DNA from 3 places in the Bacillus sp. JJ864 genome. Region 1 is predicted to be linked to each of the others. Evidence: riboswitches for the same ligand, from Rfam matches in the RefSeq annotation. Region 1 holds a riboswitch; each other region holds the start of a gene.
The links. A riboswitch is a leader RNA that binds a small molecule or an ion and turns the genes downstream of it on or off. The one in region 1 is predicted to bind lysine.

Region 1 (4,932 bases):
GTTTATATACAAACATGAACGCAATTCGCCGTGATGAAGAGTTAGATGCAACGCATTCTATTTACGTTGATCAATGGGATTGGGAGAAAATGATTCAAAAAGAATGGCGTACAGTAGATTATTTACAAGAAACAGTACAAATAATTTACGGAATATTCAAAGAATTAGAAGGCTATTTATTTGAAAAATACCCGTTTCTTGGTAAATATTTACCGGAAGATATCGTATTTATTACATCACAAGAGCTTGAGGATAAATATCCAGAATTAACACCAAAAGATCGTGAACATGCAATTGCAAAAGAACACGGTGCCGTTTTTATTAGCGGAATTGGCGGAGCGTTGCGTTCTGGTGAAAAACATGATGGGCGTGCAAGTGACTATGATGATTGGAAATTGAACGGAGATATTTTATTCTGGCATCCAGTATTGCAATCTTCATTTGAATTATCATCGATGGGTATTCGCGTTGACAGCAAATCTCTTGATGAACAATTAACAATAGCAGGAGAAGATTTCAAACGTGAGTACGATTTCCATAAAGGAATTTTAGAAGATGTATTGCCGCTAACACTTGGTGGTGGCATCGGGCAATCAAGAATGTGCATGTACTTTTTACGTAAAGCACATATCGGTGAAGTGCAGTCTTCAGTGTGGCCGGATGAAATGCGTGAAGAGTGTAAAAAGCAAAACATTCACTTGTTCTAAAAGACACAGCTTCAGGGGTTAGACTATTCTTGTGTCGAACATCGTCGAAGGATCTTTATCCCGCATTAACGGGCAGTAAAAGCTGGGGAAGCAAACTGCCCGTAAAAGCCCGATTGGTTCAACTAACCATCAGTGAAAAAGGCGTCACTGATGGAAGTTTCACTTTATATTGTGTCGAATCGCCGATAAATGTATCATTTCCGCCGAAATATCGGTGGACAAGTAAGAAGGAATCGATTTCCGAAAGGCACCTAGGCGCTTTTGGAATCGGCTCCTTTTTTTAATTTACTGATAAAAAAGGCTCAATTTTTGCCATAAATGATTCATGAAGTGATTCGACACCTTTTACTAAATGAAGGCGGTCGATTACGACAGATACTTTAATTTCCGATGTACTTACCATTTTAATGTGAATATCTTCTTCTTGTAATGTGGAGAACATTTTCGCAGCGACACCTGGATTAGATACCATACCTGATCCAACGATGGATACTTTTGCTAAATGGCTTTCATACTCTACAGATTCATATTGCATTGATTCACGATTTTCTTCTAAAACCGCTAATGTTTCTTTTAAGTCATTTGAATGAATAGAGAAGGATAAATGTACAGTTCCTTCATTTGTAATACTTTGAATAATAATATCTACATTAATATGAGCGCTTGCTAATGTAGAGAAGACTGCGGAAAGTTTTCCTGGTTGTAAGCCTTTCATTGTTACACGTGTAATATTATCTTCAAATGCAATGCCTTTTACGATTGATTGTTGTTCCATGTTACATTCTCCCCTTACGATTGTTCCGTTTTCTTGTTCCATGCTTGAACGAACTTCTAACATAACGTTATGATTTTTGGCGAATTCGACTGCTCGTGGATGAAGTACACCAGCACCTAGATTTGCAAGTTCTAACATTTCATCATAGGAAATTTCATTTAATTTGTAAGCGTCTTTTACAACGCGTGGATCAGTTGTGTAAACGCCTGTTACATCTGTATAAATATCACATTTTTTTGCCTGTAATGCTGCAGCTAATGCAACTGCAGTTGTATCAGAACCGCCGCGACCAAGTGTTGTAATTTCTTGTTCTGCGCTTAATCCTTGGAAACCGGCTGCAACGACAATCGTTCCTTTTTGTATATAAGATTGAATTCGCTCTGTATTTATGTCGGTAATTCTAGCGCTGCCATGTATGGATTCTGTTGTAATCCCAGCTTGCCAGCCTGTAAGTGAAATTGCCTCGTACCCTTTCGTTTGCAAAGCCATTGTTAATAAAGAAATTGAAATTTGCTCACCTGTTGTAAGTAACATGTCCATTTCACGTTTACTAGGTTGATCTGTAATACTAGCAGCTAAAGATACGAGTTCATCTGTACTATGTCCCATTGCAGAAACGACTGCTACAATTCCGTGTCCTCTTTCATACTCTTCAATGATTAAATCGGCAACATGTTGAATCCGGTCGATATTTCCGACAGATGTACCACCAAATTTTTGAACAATAATTTCCATGATAAGAGCCCTCTTTCAAGTTAATATAGATAATTAAATTAGGAAAAATGTTGTTACACATAAGATGGGAAATATAGATCCCTCTCATTCCTGTAAGTTACCGAAAGCAAATAAAAAACACCATCTCAAATAGGTGAGGATGGTGCTGTTACAGGAAAAAAGGAAACAGAAAACGGAGCTAATAAAAAAACCGCCAAAAAAGAAGATAATCATTAAAAATATGATTTCTCTTTTTTGTAGATAGCTCTTCATGTATACACCGCCGCTGTATACATGACAGTTCTGTTTCTATTCGAAAACAGTCCCAATGTATATGTTCAGAGGCACATATACATTTCGGCAACTTTTCCTTTCCTCTAAATTCACTGACAATCTCTGTGTCTCCTATAGAATACTCATAAAAGTTGCGACCTCTATCTCACGTCATTAGGCGAGAGTAATTGGTTGTATGAAGTTGTTTGTAACATTTGTTTCATAGTAATCAAAATGTCGAGAGAAATCAAGTAGGTTATAATTATTTTGAAAATTTAAACTATTTTAGAAAAAAATAAAAATGGTATAAAATGTGGTTAAAAGAAGTAGTTCTAACAATATTTTACACATGGATTGAATGGAGGGGTGGGAGTGAAAATACAAAAACCTATTTATGTAAAAACGGAAATTGAAACAACAATGGATGAACTTTGGAAGTATACACAAGATCCAAAGATACATACGGAATGGGATGCCCGGTTTACAGAAATATCGTATTTAGAGAAGAACCAAGACGAACCACAGCGTTTTTTATATAAAACAAAAATTGGTTTCGGACTTGAAATTGCTGGAGCAGGAGAATCAATAGGAGAATTACAAAAAGAAGGCGGGGAACGCATTTCGTCACTGAAATTTTGGACAGATAGTAAACTTTCGTTAATTTCGGTAGGGAGAGGCTATTGGAAGTATACACCGAATGAGAATAAGGTTCGCTTTGAAACGCAGTTTGGAGGTATAGGAAGATTTATAGATTCATATATATTTCGTCCGTTATTAGGGTGGGCAACAGCTTGGAGTTTTGATGCCTTGAAATTGTGGTTAGAAAAAGGATTTCATCCGCGTTTATTATTAAAAAGAGCTATTACATATCATCTCATTTGCCTTTTGCTATCTTTTGTGTGGATCTATCAAGGTCTTATTCCAAAAATTTTATATACTCATCCAGAAGAGGTACAGATGCTTTCCAAGCTTATTGGTTCAGAAAATGATGCTGCCGCAATGATTAAAATGGTTGGATTTTTGGAAATTGTGTTTGGGGTGATCTGGTTGTTACCTTTCCAAAAACAGAAATTATTTTTTCTTCATGCTTTCATAATATTAATATTGACAGTTGCGGCGGGATTTACAAATATCGCTAGTTTTATGCAACCTTTTAATCCGATTACGTTAAACATCATATTAATTGGATTCTCAATAATCGGTTATATGAATAGTAATGATTTACCGCAAGCGAGGAATTGTAAGAGAAGTAGAAAGGAGTAGAAAATTGTCTTCCATTTACGAAACATTATTAGGAGAATCCTATCATCGGTTACATCCAAAATTACAAAAACGGTATGCGATTACAGAAGAACTTGGTTTTACAGGAGAAGGGAAAATGGATGAAATTACAGAAGGTTCTGCTGCTGTAAGAATGTTTTTAAAAGTAGCAGCAAAATTCCGGATGTTCTTTTCAGAAAGAGGGACAGAAGTACCATTTATTATCCAAAATAAAGCAGAGAAAGACAGGGAAGGAGAGACATTTGTAAGATGGAATCGGATGTTTTTGTTCGGTGAAAAAAAGCGTTATTTTCATGCTGTCATGTATTTGAATGATAAACAAAATGAAATTGTCGATTATTTTGGTGAACCACATTTGCTTGTATCGACGCTTGCGTTTCATGTTGATTCAAAAGGAGCAATGCATATTTCATCTAAAAAACAATGGTTCTACTTATGCGGAATGAAGATTCCGTTGCCAAAGTTTTTATATGGGCAGGCAAAGATTGTAGAAAGTTATGATGATGAATTAGAGTGTTATCGGATACATGTACAAGTACAAAATCCATTATTAGGACCACTTTTCTCCTATAAGGGGACGTTTACAGAAAGGGATACAAATCTATGCGAAATATAATGATTGGCTGCATGTGCTATGTCATTTTTCTTATATTAGAATGGCCAAAATTACACCCTGTTGAATCGATTATATTATTGTCTATTCTTTTATTTATCCCAATAGCGTTTTCTATTGTAGATAAGAAAAAAAGAAATGGAGACGAACTATTTTGTTATAAGCTCGCAGCATTTTTTTATCCGGTTGCAGCAATAAGTGCAATGCTTGCTTTTGTAACAGACTATTTTCTATTTGCGATAATTTGGTTTATATATACCGGTATTGTCGCGCTGTTTGGAGTATGTCGATTATTAGAAAGAGGATGGAAACCGTTAGAAGAAACTGCGATTGATAGTGGATTTATATATTTATTTTTAGGTGGATTTTGGTTTTTTGCCTCTGTAGCAAATATACCAATTATGCAGTTTAGTTCAGATATTGTTCTACTTACAGCGGCTCATTTTCATTACTCTGCTTTTTTACTTCCCTTGTTTGCAGGTTTATTAGGAAGAAAACAACAAAAGAGAAGTAAGTTATATATAACCGCTATGTTCATTATGATTATTTCACCAATGACAGTTGCAATT
Region 2 (4,932 bases), on a different contig from region 1:
TGGATTTACGATATTTGGAGCAAGTAACAGCCTATGGATTTTATTACTCGCAGGTCTGTTCCAAACAATTGGAGAAATGATGTATGTACCAGTCAGCCAATCGATTCGGGCAGATATGGCAAGGGACGATGCAAGAAGTTCCTATATGGCCATTAACAGCATGGTCTTTCAAATTGCGAAAATGGTTGGCACGATCGGCATTATGATTGGTTCGGTCATTGCATCTTGGGGAATGAGTATCTTGTATTGCTTCATCGGAATTAGTAGTATTCTCTTATTTAAGAAAGCAGTTGATATGTATCATCGTCAAGGTGAGAAGGTAGAGAAGATAGGGTAATGTGAAGGCTACTTGTTTTGAGGACAAGTAGCTTTCAATAGTTAGGATAGGAGATAATTATAATGAGGATTAGCCAAAAAGAATTTTATAGTCGCAATATATGTTATATAATTCGGTCCGCAATGGAAGAAGATGCAAAAAAGTTATCTGAAGTACGATTACAAATAGATGGTGAAACAGAAAACTTAGATAGAGAGAAAGGCGAAGCGTACATAGACGAAGCGGGTTTTAAAAGGATCATTAAAGAGGATACAGACAGTGTTGCTAACCTATTTTTAGTAGCCGAAGTGAATGGAAGAATTGTAGGCTTTTCAAGGTGTGAAGGGAACAAATTGAAAAGAACATCTCATAAAGTAGAGTTTGGCGTGTGCGTATTACAGGAATATTGGGGATACGGTATTGGAAAGAACCTCTTAGAAGAATCCATTAATTGGGCAGACTCACATGGAATTAAGAAAATCACTTTGAATGTTCTTGAAACGAATGATAAAGCGAAAAGTCTTTACGAGAGATATGGTTTTGAAGTGGAAGGTGTATTAAAAAATGATAAAGTCTTATCGGATGGAAATTATTATAATACTATTTTAATGGGAAGATTTAATGGGTAAAGGGAGTGGGAGAATGTTTCCGATCTTAGAAACAGAAAGACTAATCTTAAGAGAACTAATAGAAGATGATGCACAAGGAATATTGAATTGCTTTTCAAATGAGGATGTATTACGTTACTACGGGCAAAATCCGCTAACAGATCTAGAACAGGTGAAACATATCATTAGAAACTTTTCTAATAACTACAAAGAAAAACGCGGAATAAAATGGGGAATTGAAAGAAAAGGAACAGAAGGAATGATTGGAACGATTGGATTTCATGATTGGTCTTCTGAACATAAGAGAGCGGAAATCGCTTATGCACTTTTACCTGAACACTGGGGAAAAGGATATGCTACTGAAGTAGTTAAAAAAGTTACAACTTACGGATTTCATGAGCTAAATTTAACTCGGATTGGAGCAGTTGTTTTTACAGAGAATAAAGCATCTAATGTGTTATTAACAAAACTAGGATTTCAAAAAGAAGGCGTTCTTCGAAATTATATGTATCAAAATAATGTTCCATATGATACGAACGTGTACTCCTTACTTCCAACTACTGCTTTTGCTCAGAACTAAGTTTATCGGCGGTTTTCGCGATATATCGGCGGTTCGACAAGGAATAAAGATCCTTCGGCAATGTTCGACATAAAAAAGAATCCATTTAGACCAAAATGGATTCTTTTTATTTCAGTAAAATAACCCCAAAAAAGAACAAAAACTGTATAAAACTCACTATATATACAAACGTCATAAAAGCCCGCTTTCGGTCCACAACTGAAACTGGATACAATGCTACAATACTATTTCCCGAAAAATAATTCCAAAGGGCGCGAAGTTGTAAAAATGATATGTATAGGAAACATAACGCGGTGGTTCCTTTTCCAATCAAGTTAGGAATATAGTAGGAAAGAAAGCCGCCTACTAAAGTTAAACGTATATACATACCGAAGTAATCGTTAGTACGTACAAAGGATAAACTATACAAATATAAAAAAGGAGATCGTTTTTTATATAGGATCCGTTCCATCCAAGTAGTAAGCCATTTTCTTTGTTTTACTTGCTGTTTGATTTGCGGTACATCTGTAAAGAAATGAACAAATTGATAAAAGCGCATGTCCATTTTTTCTTCTTGCTCTATTAAGTATTCCCAATGAATGTACCCTTTTTGTTTGTTCATCGTATATAAAAATAAGAGCGCTATGACAAGGAGTATACTTCCTACAATCATAATGGAAGTGAATTGAAACATTGTATATGTAATGGCTGCATTGCAGAATATCCGAATAAGTAACCAGTATGAAGCGAATTCTGTATTTCTAAATGTCCAATGTATGTACATGTTCCACCACTTTATAAAAGCAAGGATGACAAAAGCTCCGCCTAAAAAAGAGGTTTTCTGTCTTTACATGTACACAAAAAAGCAAGTTACCTTTTAGGCAACTTGCTCGTTTTGTTTCTTTTTCTTTTCATCACGTTTCATTAATGGATAGAAAGCAAATCCGACGACAAATAATCCGATGCCAAGCAGGAATGTTTTCATATCAGAAGATCCTGTTTTAATTACCCATAGTGCGTAAATTAGTGCAATCGCTGCAATAATTCCATCCATGATACGAGAAACTTTTTGATTTTCGTATGTTTCACCTGTCATCACGAGTTTAAGTTGGAAGATTGGTGAAACGAGATATGGAATTAAGTAGGCCAGCGTTGAAACGGTAATAACAAATGTATAGGCTTGGGCAATTGACCCGGATAGTGTTGAGAATAGGAACACTTGTGACATAATATTTGTTATACGAAGCGAATGAATCGGGCTTCCTTTTTTATTTGTTTTTGAAAAGAAAGAGGGGAAGAACCCTTCTTTTGCTGCTTGATACGGTACTTCTGAGCTTAATAAAACCCAGCCAAGAATAGAACCAAATAAAGAAGTAAGTGCAAGCAGCGCCATTAATTTTCCGCCGCCATGCCCCATTGCTGCAGATAGTGCATCTGCTAATGGTCGTTCAGATGCTTGCAGTTTATCGATATGAAGAACGCCCATTGTTAAGATTGTAATTCCTAAGTAAATTCCAACTGTTAACAATAAACCAGCAACAGTTGCGTGTTTTACTGTTTTTGGTGAAACAGCACGGTTTGATAGTAAGACAGCTGACTCGATGCCGATAAAGGCCCAAAGTGTTGTTAAGGCAGCTAAGTTTACTTGTGATAATAGTCCGTGTGAAATGCCTTCTTTATCAATAATCGGTGTATACCATTGTCCAAGTTTAGATGCTTGGAAGGCAAATAACGTTACAACGATGAAGAGAAGGAATCCTGTTACTTTCGTTGTAGTTGCTAGGAAGTTTAGTTTCCCAGCACCGCTTATGCCGTTCGTTAAAATGAGATGTGTTCCCCACAGTAAAAGGGTACAAATGGAGAACGTAATCAGTTTTCCAACTTCAATGTCAAACGTTCCGACTGAAAATAATACACGTGTATCTTTCATAATTGGGAAAAAGAGCGATAAATAACCAGCAAATGATGTAATGATCGCTACGTTACTTGCCCAGTTTGCAACCCAGTAGCCCCATACGATGCTAAAACCCGCCATTTTTTTTGTTTTTTGTGAAGAAAAGAGTGCATAAGCATGACTTTGCGGGCCTGTTGTTAAATCAGGACGACGAATTGCTAAATTACCGAAAACAAGTGCTAGCATTAACACGCCAAACCCTGTTGTTAACCAAGCTAATGTAACACCAAGAGGGCTAGCTGTTTGTGCTAATGTACTCGGAACCATGAAAATACCAGCTCCGACCATATTTCCAACTACAAATGCAGTGAGTACCCAAAAGCCCCATTTTTTTTGTTGCATAGAAATTACCTCCAAAATTAGTATAACCAAGTCAAGCGAGGAGATATGTATGTGTTTGAAGTTCCAAACAAAACAAAAAAGCGCGTATATGTTCACGCGCTTCTCAATCTTATTAAGAAACCCACGGACATATCTCTCGATAGCTCTCCACAAGCAAAAAGCTTGTGACAGTCCTACACTTATTCAATGCAGACCCAGCAAGAAAGCGTTGTGGATACTTCTCGCTTCGGCAATTATTCCTTTTTGATTTGTTCAGCGATGCCACACATCTCCCAAATCATACTATTAATAATTGCAACCTCTACCTCACCGAGATACGAATGAGGATTTATATATAAAGTTAACATTAACAAGGGTAACAAATGGATTTTTATTCGTCAATGCAAATGAATATAATCGGATGATTGTGAGAATAGAGTATGTTTAAAATAATGAAACAACTTCTGGATTTGTATCATACAATATGTATATAAAAGAAGGGAAGAGTGCAATTTTTATTATGGAGAGCACTTTATTTCCCCAGAACTTTGAGGCAGGGATAAGCTGATGGAGAGATGGTTTAAGAGAAACTGCTTTATATGTGGAAAGGAAATGGATACTTGTGAAAAAACGGATCCAATAGAGGAGTTAAAAAAACAAAATGAAGAACTCGCGGCCTCTTTAGAACAATGTATGAGGTTACTCTATAATATACAAAGGAATGTAAGTAAAAAAACAGAAAAGAGTGCATTGCCTTCTTTTTTTTCATTAGGAGATAAGATAGAAATATTTGACGGGGAAATAAGTATAGAAGGTATCTTTATTGAGTGTACAAATGAATGGTTATATTGGATTAACGTAGATTATGATTTAACCATTAGTCATATAAACAGTGTAAAACATATTATAAAAAAAGAGTCTATTCAAAAAGGGGGAATATAGCTCTTTTTGATATAGACTCAGTATTTTATTGTGAGAGGGTTAAACAATTTTATAAGAAATTAGGAAATTTTACGAACGCTAATTGTATTTAAACTTGTAACGTTGATATTTGCGTGGCTATCAACCCAAACTAAGAAGTTGTTGTTGTCTACGCGGATGAAAACACCTCTGCCGTCAATTTCACGTCCTGCTGAAAATACGCGAATTTTGTCGCCCTCTACTAAACCATTTA
Region 3 (4,932 bases), on a different contig from region 1:
GAGACTGCTTTTATGAATATATTGCGGTTACAAATCATGAATCATTTAGATTGTGACATTACGTATGGCAGTTACACCACGCTAAAACGAAAAGAGTTAGGTTTATCCAAAACACATATAAACGACGCAATTGCGATTACCAATCCAACACAAATACAAGAATATGATCAAAGCGGCGAATTTTGCATCAAGCAATTTAGAAAGAAAAAACGTTCCCTGCATGAAGCAACCACAAGAAAAGGGAGAAAAACGAAAAATACAAGTGCAAAACGGAACAAGAAAAATACACCGCATGCAGATGGAATCTATTTAGGTGATAAAGTGAAAGTATTTGGACAAGTAGGATTTGTGGCAGGGTTTACAGGGAAAATGGTATACGTACAAGATATACATGGACACTATATACAAAATCCTGCTAAATCCTATAAGCAAGTGAAGGTATCGGATATAGAACCTATACACCATACGAACAATTGGCAGTTCTTACAAATCAGTTAGGCTATGCCTAACTGAAATTCATTCCAACCTTACCGCTGGGCTCTTGCACGTCACATGCTTGAAGATGAGGACTTCTTTCGGAAATACGTTAAACACATGTAATTTATTTATATCGGACAATTTAATTTTGTTCCTTTTCACATTACTCAGAAGTACAGTTGGTTTCTATACTTCTGAGTATTTTTCATTCACCTTAGTTCTTCCTAAAATATGTACATACCATTCCATATATGATATACACTCTTATGCTCCTTATCTCCCTGAAACTCTACAGCAAATGGAAGTTCACCGTAATTATTTAATTGATCCTGAACTATACCATTTCCTATCGGTTCACAAAATTGAATGGTTATTTTTCCGAGAGAAAAACCTTGAACTACCGCATTCCACTCCTTATTTACTTTTGGAGGACTCATTTCTATTTGTAGTAACTCTTTCCATCGTTTGCTTGTTTCATTTACATTATTAACAGCATAGAACACTGTTTTCATTCCCATTACATGATTGTCGTGAGATGAAATCACCCCTTTTTTCTGTAAATCATCCCTTCTTTTTGCATCCGATTCGCTCCACTCAATGAAAAATGGAAATCTAGGACCTTCTTCTTCTTGTTCAATAAACAGCATTTTCCATCTCAAGAGTGTTCCGTCATCCCTCATACGTTTCCCTTCCAATGGACCGTTTATATGAAAACCTTTTTCTATCAGTTTCTCAGCAAACTCCTCCATATGTTCAGTCCGCAGTGCAATTTGAAGCAATCCCTCTCCTGTTTTCAACTTATGAACAACTTGCCTAATAAGTGGATTCTCTGTTTGGTTTGCTGCCTCTTGATATTGCACTGCTAAAAACTCAATATATGCTAAATCGAAATAACATAAACTATTATGTGTCCCCCAGTTCGTATGCTCTCCCCCTTGAACGACATGAAATCCATGTATTTTCATTTGATTTATCGCCTCAGCTGGAGAACAATAAACTACATGGACAAGATGATCAAACTGGAACATCTCCTCACCACCATTCCCTTTTCCATTAAGTGTATAATTTTTCAATTATTCTTTTCAATTCTAAAATTAACTTAATAACAAGTTTTAATATAAATACGTATTTTTGTCGAAAAATATTATTCTGAATTTTCTATTAATTTGAAGGGATTTTTGAAACGCGATGCGAAACCATTGTATAACCTTTTTTATCAAAGGATTGCTTTATACATATTTTTTAGGACCGGGATGAATTTTGAAAGCGCTTTTCTAAAATAGCCATTTTTTTCTACAAAAAAATCCTTGCAATATTTTCAGAAAATCATTACAATTGCCATATATTAAAAATTATAGTAATAGAAAAATCCTCATCAATCCGATGAGGTAGAGGTTGCGACTTTTATTAGTAATCTAGACGAGACGCGGAGAACGTCAATAACTCTAGCTGAAAGGAAAAGTTGCCGAAGTTTATACTTCTTCTCTGGAAGTATATGCTGGGGCTGTTTTCAAATAGGAACAGAACTGTCACGTTTACAAAATTACCGCGTAAACGTGGGGCGCTATCTTAACGGAAGGTATGATGGGGTGGCTATTTTTGAATTGCTCCGCTAAAGTCCTTTGGCGGTTTTTTTAATTCCCCCCGCTCCTTCCTATCTTACTAGAAAAGGAGTGTTAAACATGAACGGCGCAACTACTAACGTTACCTCTACAACTACAAATCAATCTGCTCAATCAAATAATGAACTACGACGCGGATTGAAATCTCGCCATCTTACAATGATTTCACTTGGTGGTACAATTGGTACAGGTTTATTCCTAGCAAGCGGTGGTGTTGTCCACACAGCTGGTCCTGGTGGTGCTCTCGTCGCCTACGCTGCAATTGGTATTATGGTATATTTTTTAATGACAAGCTTAGCTGAATTAGCATCCTACATGCCTGTAGCAGGATCATTTAGCACCTATGCAACAAGATTTGTTGACCCATCTCTTGGATTCGCATTAGGTTGGAACTACTGGTATAACTGGGCCATTACAATTGCTGCTGAACTCTCTGCAGTTACTTTAATTATGAAGTTTTGGTTTCCAAATACGCCTTCCCTACTTTGGAGTGGAATTTGTTTAGCTATTATGTTCCTTTTAAATTATTTATCTGTTAAAGGCTTTGGAGAAGCAGAATATTGGTTTGCACTTATTAAAGTTGTAACTGTTATCGCTTTTTTAATCGTCGGATTTCTTATGATTTTCGGTATTATGGGCGGAGAGCCTGTCGGTTTTAAAAACTTCACAGTTGCAGATGCACCGTTTAACGGCGGCTTCATGGCAATCATCGGTGTGTTTATGGCAGCTGGATTCTCGTTCCAAGGAACAGAATTATTAGGAGTTGCGGCCGGTGAAACTGAAGATCCACAACGCAACATTCCAAAAGCAATTCGCAGCATCTTTTGGCGAATTCTATTGTTCTATATTTTTGCGATTCTCGTAATTGGTTTATTAATCCCGTATACAAACGAAAACCTGGCAGCAAGCGATGTAACAGTAAGTCCATTTACACTTATATTCGATAAAGCAGGCATTGCCTTTGCAGCATCAGTAATGAACGCTGTTATTTTAACCGCTGTTTTATCTGCTGGTAACTCTGGTATGTATGCATCAGCACGTATGCTTTGGGATTTAGCAAACCAAGGTAAAGCACCGAAATTTTTAGGGGAATTAAATAGTCGTGGTGTACCTGTAAATGCGTTGCTTGCAACATCATTAGTTGGATCTGCTGCTTTCTTAGCTTCTTTATTCGGTGATGGCGTTGTCTATGTATGGCTATTAAATGCCTCTGGTATGTCAGGATTCATCGCTTGGATCGGAATTGCCATCAGTCACTATCGTTTCCGCAAAGCATACATTGCACAAGGAAAAGACTTAAATGACTTACCTTATAAAGCAAAATGGTTCCCATTCGGCCCTATCTTTGCATTTGTATTATGCTTAATCGTTGTCCTTGGTCAAAACTACGGTGCATTTATGGGAGAATCTATTGATTGGAACGGTGTACTCATTTCATATATCGGCTTACCTCTTTTCTTAGTACTTTGGTTAGGTTATAAATTTACAAAGAAAACAAAAGTCATTCCATTAGATAAATGTGAGCTTTAACAATAAACCTATCAACTCTAGTTGATAGGTTTTCTTATGTGTTTAGATAAACTTCTCGTGAATAAAATATACATCTTTATTTCTTCGCTTCTCTCCTTATTCTGTATATCAAACACGTTTACAGCATATATTTGTAAAAGCGTACTTATACACTCTATCTATATTGTACATAGAATAATAAGAAAGGAGCATAGTTTGTGGAATCACAATCTGCGAAGAAAACTGAGCATAGAACTATACCGCACCCTATAAGAGATGATGGCGCTGGCGCGACCGATTTTGGGCCCCGGGACATCATGCGAGATATTGAGAACCCCGACATGTTCGTTCCACCGGTTACCGATGCCGGAACAATCCCTAATTTAAAGTTCTCTTTTTCCGACACAAATATGCAGTTAAATCACGGCGGTTGGTCACGGCAAGTAACAATTCGAGAACTCCCGATTGCAACCACGCTTGCGGGGGTAAACATGCGTCTGACCCCTGGTGGTGTACGTGAATTACATTGGCATAAGCAAGCTGAGTGGGCCTACATGATTCTAGGACGGGCACGAATTACTTCGGTCGACCAGGACGGGCGGAATTTTATAGCCGATGTCGGCGCAGGGGATTTGTGGTACTTTCCATCCGGAATTCCACACTCGATTCAAGGACTGGAGGAGGGTTGTGAATTTCTACTCGTGTTCGACGATGGCAGCTTCTCCGATTTCGATACCTTCTCTATTACTGATTGGTTTGCCCACACACCAAGGGACGTGCTGGCTGCGAATTTCGGTGTACCCGAAACCGCCGTTTCTCATATCCCTAAAAAACAGCGCTACATTTTTCAGGCTAAGGTGCCTGGATCACTGGAGAGTCAGAAGATTTCAGACCCTTACGGTACGGTGCCGAAAAGCTTCACACATCAGCTGCTCGCACAAGATCCGATTGTAACTCCGGGCGGGACGGTACGTATAGTTGATTCCACCAACTTCCCCATTTCAGAAACTATTGCGGCAGCGTTGGTTGAAATCAAGCCAGGCGGAATGAGAGAAATGCATTGGCATCCGAATAACGATGAGTGGCAATATTATCTCTCTGGAACTGGACGCATGACGGTATTTGCTGCGAATGGCACAGCACGAACTTTTAATTACCGTGCTGGCGATGTAGGCTATGTACCGTTCGCTATGGGACATTACATCCAAAACACCGGCCAGCAAAGCCTATGGTTTCTGGAGATGTTCAAGAGTAATCGCTTTTCTGACGTGTCGTTGAACCAATGGATGGCTCTGACTCCAAAAGAACTAGTAGAGGAACATTT

Region 2: another riboswitch for lysine. It lies ahead of V7024_RS16195 (amino acid permease); the one in region 1 lies ahead of V7024_RS23450 (aspartate kinase).
Region 3: another riboswitch for lysine. It lies ahead of V7024_RS06965 (amino acid permease); the one in region 1 lies ahead of V7024_RS23450 (aspartate kinase).

What each region holds. Positions count from the first base shown of each region.
Region 1 covers NZ_JBALLY010000223.1:4,917-9,848, reverse strand. The annotation lists gene asnA (aspartate--ammonia ligase) at 1-707, shown strand, start outside; gene V7024_RS23450 (aspartate kinase) at 988-2,217, opposite strand; lysine riboswitch at 2,451-2,641, opposite strand; gene V7024_RS23445 (DoxX-like family protein) at 2,842-3,732, shown strand; gene V7024_RS23440 (DUF4166 domain-containing protein) at 3,737-4,366, shown strand; gene V7024_RS23435 (YndJ family protein) at 4,354-4,932, shown strand, end outside.
Region 2 covers NZ_JBALLY010000100.1:13,142-18,073, forward strand. The annotation lists gene V7024_RS16175 (MDR family MFS transporter) at 1-337, shown strand, start outside; gene V7024_RS16180 (GNAT family N-acetyltransferase) at 400-945, shown strand; gene V7024_RS16185 (GNAT family N-acetyltransferase) at 959-1,504, shown strand; gene V7024_RS16190 (ABC transporter permease) at 1,611-2,294, opposite strand; gene V7024_RS16195 (amino acid permease) at 2,361-3,779, opposite strand; lysine riboswitch at 3,912-4,091, opposite strand; gene V7024_RS16200 (hypothetical protein) at 4,371-4,700, shown strand; gene V7024_RS16205 (hypothetical protein) at 4,760-4,932, opposite strand, start outside.
Region 3 covers NZ_JBALLY010000036.1:3,960-8,891, forward strand. The annotation lists gene iscB (RNA-guided endonuclease IscB) at 1-498, shown strand, start outside; gene V7024_RS06960 (VOC family protein) at 702-1,505, opposite strand; lysine riboswitch at 1,859-2,052, shown strand; gene V7024_RS06965 (amino acid permease) at 2,160-3,629, shown strand; gene V7024_RS06970 (oxalate decarboxylase family bicupin) at 3,827-4,932, shown strand, end outside.